Regions from separate parts of the Kitasatospora sp. NPDC058063 genome, predicted to be linked through region 2. Evidence: predicted binding sites of a transcription regulator. Region 2 holds the regulator's gene; each other region holds the start of a gene.
What was found. Region 2 encodes HrcA, which represses chaperone genes, less so after heat shock. Its sites were predicted from a motif close to TTNGCACTCNGNNNNNCNGAGTGCNAA; they were not measured.

Region 1: the regulator HrcA is predicted to act here: its motif matches at 1,363-1,389, upstream of groL (chaperonin GroEL).
Region 3: the regulator HrcA is predicted to act here: its motif matches at 2,130-2,156, upstream of ACFVUY_RS31770 (FmdB family zinc ribbon protein).

The regions. Positions count from the first base shown of each region.
Region 1 is NZ_JBHVSD010000024.1:149,432-152,525, forward strand. Features, by position in the region: gene groL (chaperonin GroEL) at 1-1,208, opposite strand, end outside; gene ACFVUY_RS33415 (cold-shock protein) at 1,530-1,733, opposite strand; gene ACFVUY_RS33420 (MoaD/ThiS family protein) at 2,271-2,549, opposite strand; gene thrC (threonine synthase) at 2,586-3,094, opposite strand, start outside.
Region 2 is NZ_JBHVSD010000006.1:374,145-377,238, forward strand. Features, by position in the region: gene dnaJ (molecular chaperone DnaJ) at 1-1,068, opposite strand, end outside; gene hrcA (heat-inducible transcriptional repressor HrcA) at 1,145-2,179, opposite strand; gene htpX (zinc metalloprotease HtpX) at 2,469-3,094, shown strand, end outside.
Region 3 is NZ_JBHVSD010000022.1:136,434-139,527, reverse strand. Features, by position in the region: gene ACFVUY_RS31790 (sigma-70 family RNA polymerase sigma factor) at 1-247, shown strand, start outside; gene ACFVUY_RS31785 (hypothetical protein) at 458-679, shown strand; gene mscL (large conductance mechanosensitive channel protein MscL) at 715-1,134, opposite strand; gene ACFVUY_RS31775 (hypothetical protein) at 1,165-1,449, opposite strand; gene ACFVUY_RS31770 (FmdB family zinc ribbon protein) at 1,801-2,118, opposite strand; gene ACFVUY_RS31765 (MFS transporter) at 2,245-3,094, opposite strand, start outside.

The sequences.
Region 1 (3,094 bases), on a different contig from region 2:
GCCTTGGCGTTGCGGACGGCGTCCTCGATGCGGTGCTTGCGCTCCTTGAGCTCCACCTCGGTGGCCGCGCCGGCCTTGATGACGGCCACGCCGCCGGCCAGCTTGGCGAGGCGCTCCTGGAGCTTCTCGCGGTCGTAGTCCGAGTCGCTGTTCTCGATCTCGGCACGGATCTGGTTGACGCGGCCCGCGACCTGCTCGCTGTCGCCGCCACCGTCGACGATGGTGGTCTCGTCCTTGGTGATGACCACCTTGCGGGCGGTGCCCAGCAGGTCGATGCCGGCGTTCTCCAGCTTGAGGCCGACCTCCTCGGAGATGACGGTGCCACCGGTGAGGATGGCGATGTCGCCGAGCATGGCCTTGCGGCGGTCACCGAAGCCCGGGGCCTTGACGGCGACGGACTTGAAGGTGCCACGGATCTTGTTCACGACCAGGGTCGACAGGGCCTCGCCCTCGACGTCCTCGGCGATGATGACCAGCGGCTTGCCGCTCTGCATGACCTTCTCCAGCAGCGGGAGCAGGTCCTTGACCGAGCCGATCTTGGAGTTGGCGATGAGGATGTACGGGTCCTCGAACGTCGCCTCCATGCGCTCCAGGTCGGTGGCGAAGTAGGCGGAGATGTAGCCCTTGTCGAAGCGCATGCCCTCGGTGAGCTCGAGCTCCAGACCGAAGGTGTTGCTCTCCTCGACGGTGATGACGCCTTCCTTGCCGACCTTGTCCATGGCCTCGGCGATGAGCTCGCCGATCTGGGTGTCGGCGGCCGAGATGGAGGCGGTGGAGGCGATCTGCTCCTTGGTCTCCACGTCCTTGGCCTGGGCCAGCAGCTGGTCCGAGACGGCGGCGACGGCCTTCTCGATGCCGCGCTTCAGGGCCATCGGGTTGGCGCCGGCGGCGACGTTGCGCAGACCCTCGCGAACCAGGGCCTGGGCGAGCACGGTGGCGGTGGTGGTGCCGTCACCCGCGACGTCGTCCGTCTTCTTGGCGACCTCCTTGACGAGCTCCGCACCGATCTTCTCGTACGGGTCCTCGAGCTCGATCTCCTTGGCGATGGAGACACCGTCGTTGGTGATCGTGGGGGCGCCCCACTTCTTCTCCAGCACGACGTTGCGGCCCTTGGGGCCGAGCGTGACCTTCACCGCGTCGGCGAGCTGGTTCATGCCACGCTCAAGGCCGCGGCGAGCTTCCTCATCAAAGGCGATGATCTTGGCCATCAGAAGTGGTCCTCCGGGACACGGTCGACTGCTCGGACCAAGGGGTGCCCGCGACGGACGGCCCTGGTGCGCGGAGGTCCATTCCCTCCGCTCCCGGGGGCCTCACCGACCCGGTCCGCTGTCACTCTCACACTGTGAGTGCTAACGCCAATGATTAGCACTCCGGGTGGGCGAGTGCAAGCCCAATCGACAATCCGCGAGCCGCCGCCGGGGCCGCCCGGGAACGCCGACGGGCCCGTGCGACACGAGTCGCACGGGCCCGTCGAGAAGCGAGAGGTCACCAGCCGCAGGGCCGCGCCGAGCTCCTGGGGTCGGAAGGGGTCAGACCGCGGCGCGGACCATGTCCGCCTGCGGGCCCTTCTGTCCCTGAGAGATCTCGAACTCGACCCGCTGGCCCTCCTCGAGGGTGCGGTAGCCGTCCATCTGGATCGCGCTGTAGTGGACGAAGACGTCCGCACCACCGTCGACCGCGATGAAGCCGTAGCCCTTCTCCGCGTTGAACCACTTGACGGTGCCCTGAGCCATTCCGAACTCCCCTAGTGCTGTGCTGGCCCTTCACGCGCCCGCAGGTCGCGGGCCCGGGTTGGTTGAAGGCCGGCCCGGGGAACCCCCCCTGGGCGCAGCCGTGCACGCCGCAACCCTCCGTGCAGGACGCCAGGCGGCTTCCGGCGAGCGGGTGATTGCGTCGACCGCCGCTGAATGTATCCGGATCGACGCCCTCTGCAACAGGGCCAGCCACCGGTAATTCCGCCTCGATGTCAAGGGACAGGACGGGCCGAATCGGAATAATCTCGGCATTTCACGCCGGACATAGCGGACGAATTACTCAAATGTCCGCGGGAATTCTGACATCCGCCTGACATGTTTCACGGGCCGGTCCCGCCGGCCGGACGCCCCCGGGCCGAGCACTGCGGGGGCCGAAAGGGAAACCCTGTTCCCAACCGAGCCACACTCTACTCCGACTCGACCGGGAAATATTCCGGCCGGAATGCCAGCGGTCGCCCGCGCATACGGGAAACGGAATTCCGTACGCGCGGGCGACCGCGGGTTGGTCGCGAAGGCTCAGCAGCCGCCGGCCACCGCCGGGATGATCGAGATGCCGGCGCCGTCCTTGATCTCCGTCGCCAGGCCCTCGGCGAAACGCACGTCGTCGTCGTTCACGTAGACGTTCACGAAGCGGCGCAGCTTGCCGGTGTCGTCCAGGATGCGGGCCGAGATGCCCGGGTGGTTCTTCTCCAGGTCGGCGACGACCTCGGCCAGGGTGACCCCCTCGGCGGTCACCACGGCGGCACCGTCGGTGTAGGTGCGGAGGATGGTGGGAATGCGGACGTTGGCGCTCATGACTCTCCTTGCGGGGGGCGGGGCCGATCGGGTGGTTCAGGCGGACGCGAGGCCGGCGGCGCGGAACGAGTCCAGCGTCGGGCGGATGACGGCGGTCATCCCGGAGTCGGAGACGGCGTCCAGGGTCTTCAGGCCGTCGCCGGTGTTGATCGCGACGGTCTCCTTGGCCGGATCCAGCTGCCCGGTCTCGACCAGCTTCTTCAGCACGCCGACGGTCACCCCGCCCGCGGTCTCGGCGAAGATGCCCTCGGTCCGCGCCAGCAGCCGGATCGCCGCCACGACCTCGGCGTCCGTGACGTCCTCCACCGCGCCACCGGTGCGGCGGGCGATGTCCAGCACGTACGGGCCGTCGGCCGGGTTGCCGATCGCCAGCGACTTGGCGATGGTGTCCGGCTTGACCGGCTTGATCACGTCCCGGCCGGCCTTGAACGCGGCCGACACCGGCGAGCAGCCCTCGGCCTGGGCGCCGAAGATCCGGTACGGCCGGTCCTCGACCAGGCCGAGCCTGATCAGCTCCTGGAGGCCCTTGTCGATCTTCGTCAGCT
Region 2 (3,094 bases):
CTGCTCCTCGCCGCGCAGCACCGCGAGGCGGCGCAGCAGCTCCTCCTGCTCGGCGTCGAGCTTGGTGGGCGTCTTCACCTCGACGTGCACTATCAGGTCGCCCCGGCCGCCGCCGCGCAGGTGGGTGATGCCCCGGCCGTGCAGCGGGATCGACTGGCCGGACTGGGTGCCGGGCCGGATGTCGACGTCCTCCAGGCCGTCCAGGGTCTGCAGCGGCACCCGGGTGCCGAGCGAGGCCGCCGTCATCGGGATGGTGACGGTGCAGTGCAGGTCGTCCCCGCGCCGCTGGAAGATGGCGTGGGTGGTCTCGGCGATCTCGACGTACAGGTCGCCGGCCGGGCCGCCGCCGGGGCCGACCTCGCCCTCGCCGGCCAGCTGGATCCGGGTGCCGTTGTCGACGCCGGCCGGGATCTTGACGGTCAGGGTGCGGCGGGCGCGCACGCGGCCGTCGCCGGCGCACTCCGGGCACGGGGTCGGCACGACGGTGCCGAAGCCCTGGCACTGCGGGCAGGGGCGGGAGGTCATGACCTGGCCCAGGAAGGACCGGGTGACCTGGGAGACCTCGCCCTTGCCGCGGCACATGTCACAGGTCTGCGCCGAGGTGCCGGGGGCCGCGCCCTCGCCACTGCAGGTGGTGCAGGTGACGGCGGTGTCGACCTGGAGTTCCTTGGTGGTGCCGAACGCGGCCTCCTCCAGGGTGATCTCCAGCCGGATCATGGCGTCCTGGCCGCGGCGGGTGCGCGAGCGCGGGCCGCGCTGGCCGGCCGCGGCGCCGAAGAAGGCGTCCATGATGTCGGAGAAGCCGAAGCCCGCCGCGCCGGCGCCGAAGCCGCCGGCACCGCCGCCGCCCGGGGACAGCGGGTCCCCGCCGAGGTCGTAGACCTGACGCTTCTGCGGGTCGGAGAGCACCTCGTAGGCGGCGTTGATCTCCTTGAACCGCTCCTGCGTCTTCGGGTCCGGGTTGACGTCCGGGTGCAGTTCGCGTGCCAGGCGCCGGAACGCCTTCTTGATCTCGTCCTGCCCCGCATCCCGTCGGACGCCGAGTACCGCGTAGTAGTCCGTGGCCACCAAATGCTCCGCTTGTTCCGCCTGTAGTAGTGCTGCGACTGGACGCCACCGTCAAAAATTTTAACGGTGGCCCTTGCTAGGACTCGGCCAGGATCTGGCCCACGTACCGTGCCACCGCTCGCACCGCCCCCATTGTGCCGGGGTAGTCCATCCGGGTCGGACCGATCACACCCAGTTTCGCCACGCTCTCGTCGCCCGAACCGTAGCCGACCGAAACGATCGACGTGGAATTCAGCCCTTCATAGGCGTTCTCCCGCCCGATCCGGACCGTCATCGCGGCGTCCGCGGTCTCACCCAGGAGGCGGAGCAGGATGACCTGCTCCTCCAGGGCCTCCAGCACCGGCTGGATGGTGAGCGGGAAGTCGTGCCCGAAGCGGGTCAGGTTGGCCGTGCCGGCCAGCATGATCCGCTCCTCGTTCTGCTCGGCGAGCGTCTCGAACAGGGTCGCCAGGACCGTGCTGACCGTCGGCCGGTCGGCCTGCTCGAACAGCGCCGGCAGCTCCTCCAGCAGCCCCGGGACCTCCGGGAGGCGCCGGCCGGCGGCTCTCGCGTTGATCCGGGCCCGAAGGTCCGCCAGCACCGTCTCGCCGACCGAGCCCGGGCAGTCGACCATCCGCTGCTCGACCCGGCCGGTGTTGGTGATCAGTACCAGCATCACCTTGGCCGGGGCCAGCGCCACCAGCTCGATGTGCCGGACGGTGGAGCGCGTCAGCGAGGGGTACTGCACCACCGCGACCTGCCTGGTCAGCTGGGCGAGCAGCCGCACGGTGCGGGCGACCACGTCGTCCAGGTCGACCGCGCCGTCCAGGAAGTGCCGGATGGCCCGGCGCTCGGGGGCGCTCATCGGCTTGATCTCGGCGAGCTTGTCGACGAAGAGACGGTACCCCTTGTCGGTCGGGATCCGGCCGGCACTGGTGTGCGGCTGGTGAATGTAGCCCTCCTCCTCCAGCGCCGCCATGTCGTTGCGGACGGTCGCCGGCGAGACCCCGAGGTTGTGCCGTTCCACCAGGGCCTTGGAGCCGACCGGCTCCTCGGTGCCCACGTAGTCCTGCACGATCGCGCGGAGTACGGCGAGCTTGCGTTCGTCCAGCTGGCGGACCTCACCGGCCATGGGGCACGCACCTCCGTCTTCGCACGTTGTCCGACTGTGTCCCTCGCTGCTGCGGGCCGCTCCGGGAGGCCCCCGGTCTTGGCACTCTGAACGTACGAGTGCCAGAACCGTACCTGCCAGTGTAAGGCCCGGGTCCTACGGCAGGAACGGCCCGAGGGACGTGATCCTCCCCGCAGTTCCGGACACGGCCCGCGGGGCCCCGGCGGTTCGATCCTCCCGGCACCGGGGTGGTGCCGGGAGGCCGTCCGGGTGGCAGCATCGAAAGCGACGGCGAACGGAGGAGCAAGCGATGTCGAGCTCGGGCCAGCACACCCGTTTCGCGCCCGACCGCGGCCTGACCGGCCGCATGGTCGCGACGATGTTCGTGATCGGGTTGCTGTACGTCGGTTTCACCGGCCTGCTGATCGCGCTGCTGCGCGGCGCCTGGCCACTGATCGTCCTGATCTCCGGCGGGCTGTTCGTGGCCCAGTTCTGGTTCAGCGACAAGATCACCGAACGGGCGATGGGCGCCCGCCAGGTGTCCCCGGAACAGTTCCCCCAACTCCACGGCACCGTCGACCGGCTCTGCGCCCTGGCCGACATGCCCAAACCGCGGGTGGCGGTCGCCGACAACGACATGCCGAACGCCTTCGCCACCGGCCGCAACCCGCAGAACGCGGTGATCTGCGTGACCACCGGGCTGCTGCGCCGGCTGGAACCGGAGGAGCTGGAGGGAGTCCTCGCGCACGAGCTGTCGCACGTCGCCCACCGGGACGTCGCGGTGATGACGATCGCCGGGTTCCTCGGCGTCCTCGCCGGGGCGATGACCCGGATCGCCGTGTACGGCGGGTTCATGGGCGGCGGGCGCAACAACAACGACCAGAACGCCGCCATCCTGGCGCTGATCATCCCGCTGGTGTCGATCGTCGTCTACGC
Region 3 (3,094 bases), on a different contig from region 2:
GTCCCCCGAGGACGCCGTGATGGTCATGCTCCGCCGCGAGGAACTGGACGACCTGATCGGGCGGTTGGACGACCGCACCGCCTCGATCATCCGCTCCCGCTACGGGATGGAGGACGGCCGCGAGCGCACCCTCACCGAGGTGGGCAAGCAGCACGGCCTCACCCGCGAGCGGATCCGCCAGATCGAGAAGCACGCGCTGGCCGAGCTGAAGAAGATCGCCGACCACGCGGGCTTCGAAGCCGCCTGACAGGCCACCCGACAGGCTGCCCGGCAGTTCCACCTGGCAGGCCGCCCGACAGCCCGCCCGACGCTCCTGGCAGGTCGCCCGACGGACCGGCCGGGCCGATGGGCCGAGCCCTCACCCGGGCCCTGGCGCGGAGCGTTCCGCACCGGGGCCCGAGGCGTGCCGCAGGGCTCTTAGGCTGGAGGGGAGGGACGAGTGGACGGAGTGGACGGCGTGAGCGAGCAGGGGCAGGAAAAGGGCCAGGAGCAGGCCCGGGCGCAGGAGCCCCGGGAGGCTGCGGCCGCCAAGGCCCGGCTGGTCTTCCGGGACCCGTTGGACCAGCAGTCCAGCGACGACACCGATGCGGGCTGGGGTGCCCGCCCCGGGGCGGGGGAGGGTGGTGGACGGGGGCTGGACTGGTACCTGAGCCAGCGCCCGCCGCACCACGGGGGCTGAGGAACGGGGACCGGGCGCCGACCGGCACCCGTCGGTCAGCGCAGCGGCGCGACCAGCGCGTCGCGGATCTCGGTCAGCAGGGTGACCTCCTTGGCTTCGAGGTCCGCCGTCTTCTCGGCGAGGGTCTTGCGGTGGGCCGCCAGCTTGTTCATGGGCACGATCAGTACGAAGTAGACGACCGCCGCGGTGATCAGGAACTGGAGCGCGGCGCTGAGCACCGATCCCCACAGGATGAGGATTCCGGACGTGACCTCGCCGGTCGGGCTCACCTCGCAGGGCCCCTTGAGGCAGGAACTGTAGGACGCGAGGTCCTTCGTCCCGAAGACGCCGACGAGTGGATTGATCACGCCCTTGACGAAGGCGTTGACGATGTTGGTGAAAGCCGCGCCGATGACCACGGCCACGGCGAGGTCGATGACATTTCCACGCAGCAGGAATTCCTTGAAGCCCTTCATGCCGCCTCGAACGACGAAGTCGCCCCCCGGTTACGGGTGATCTTCCGCAGCCCCGGATTGACAACCCGTCCGGCCCAGCGCGCCCCCCTGGGGCGGCGGCAGACCGGCCCGCGCGGGCCCCAGCGCCAGCGCCGCCGCCACCGCGAGCAGCACCAGGACGGGCACCCCGGCCCGCCGTCGCACCGCACTGCGCCAGCGGTGCCACCCGCCGCACCCGCGCCGGATCGGCGGGAAGCCCGGCAGCTCCTGCCGGGGCGGTACGGCGGGCGCGGGCAGCGGGAGGGGCAGGGGCAGGGAGAAGTTCGCGGTCGTCATCGACGCACCTCCGGAGTGTCGGCGGCCCGGCCCCTCGCGGACCGGATGCCCACACGATGAGCGTTTCCGGCGAACTCGGACAGCACTTTCCCCAGGCCTGTGGAAAACCGGGCCCTGTGGACAACTTCGTTCACCCGCACGAGTTGCCCCGGCCCGTCCGGGATGACGGAAAGCCCACGGGGCCACAGCGGGGGAAGAACGGGGAAGGAGAGGAAAGAGGGGAAGGCGAGGGAGGCCGACGGCCGGAGCCGGCGGAAACGCGGAAAGGCCCGCCGTCCCCGCGTGGAAGCGGGGCCGACGGGCCTCTCCGAGGTCTGCGGGCCGTCCCGGGCCGATGGCCCGGCGCCGAGGTCAGCTCGCGGCCGGAGCCGGGCTGGACGACGACGAGGAGCCGGAGCTCGACGACGAGGACGAAGCCGAGGAGGACGTGGACGTGGCGGACGACGTCGAGGGGGTCGACGACGAACCGGCGCCCACCGTGCTGCTGGAGGACGAGCGGCTGTCGGTCCGGTAGAAGCCGGAGCCCTTGAACACGACGCCCACGGCCGAGAAGACCTTGCGGAGTCGTCCCTGGCAGTCGGGGCACGTGGTCAGCGCCTCGTCGGTGAACTTCTGCACCGCCTCCAGGCCGTTGCCGCACTCGGTGCACTGGTACTGGTACGTGGGCACTTGTCTTCCTCCTGGCACTCTCGCCTGATGAGTGCTAACGATGGTCAATGATGCGGCATTCCGCGGGATCAGTCCAGCGACTCCGGTGTGAGATGGGCCGGGCCCGGCCGCCGGACCGCCTCCCGCTCAGCCCTTGGCCGCGCCCACCAGCCGCCCGGCAGCGCCGTGCTCCGCCGGGACGTCGCCCGAACCCCGGGCCGGAGCGGTGCCCGCGACGGCCGCCCCGTGTCCCGGTGCCACCAGCAGGTGCCGCAGCGAGAGCAGCACGATCAGCCCCAGTCCGGCCCCGGCCACCGGCACCAGGAACCCGGTCGAGGGCCCGTGCCCGTCGATCAGCCGGCCCGCCGCCATCGAGCCGACGGCCAGCCCCAGCCCGATGGCGCCGGTCAGCCAGGTGAAGGCCTCCGTCTTGGCCCCGTCCGCGACCAGCGTCTCGACCAGGGTGTAGCCGCTGATCAGGGTCGGCGCGATGGCCAGTCCGCAGACCAGCCCGGCGGCGGTCAGCGCGACCAGGTTGGGCATCGCCCACAGCACCGAGCAGCCCAGCACCAGCAGCGCGTAGCTGATCAGCATCCGCTGCTGCACCGGCCGCCGCCAGGCGATCACGCCGTACAGCACGCCGGCCAGCATCGAGCCGCCGGCGAAGATCCCGTACACGGTGCCGCCGGCGTCGTGCTGTCCGACCGAGTCGGCGAAGGCGTTCACCGACACCTGCATGCCGCCGAACACCGCGCCGACCCCGAGGAAGGTCCCTGCCAGCAGGCGGACGCCGGGGGAGGCGAGCGCCGAGGCGCGCTTGGTGCCGGGCTGCGGCACGATCCGGGCCGGGGCGGTGCGCCGCTGGGCGGCGAAGGCCAGGCCGCCGACGAGGGTCAGCGCGGCCTCGGCGACCAGGGCGGTGGCCGGGTTGGCGAGGGCGGCGATGCCGGAGGCCAGGATCGGGCCGATCACGAAGGTGAACTCGTCCGTCACGGAC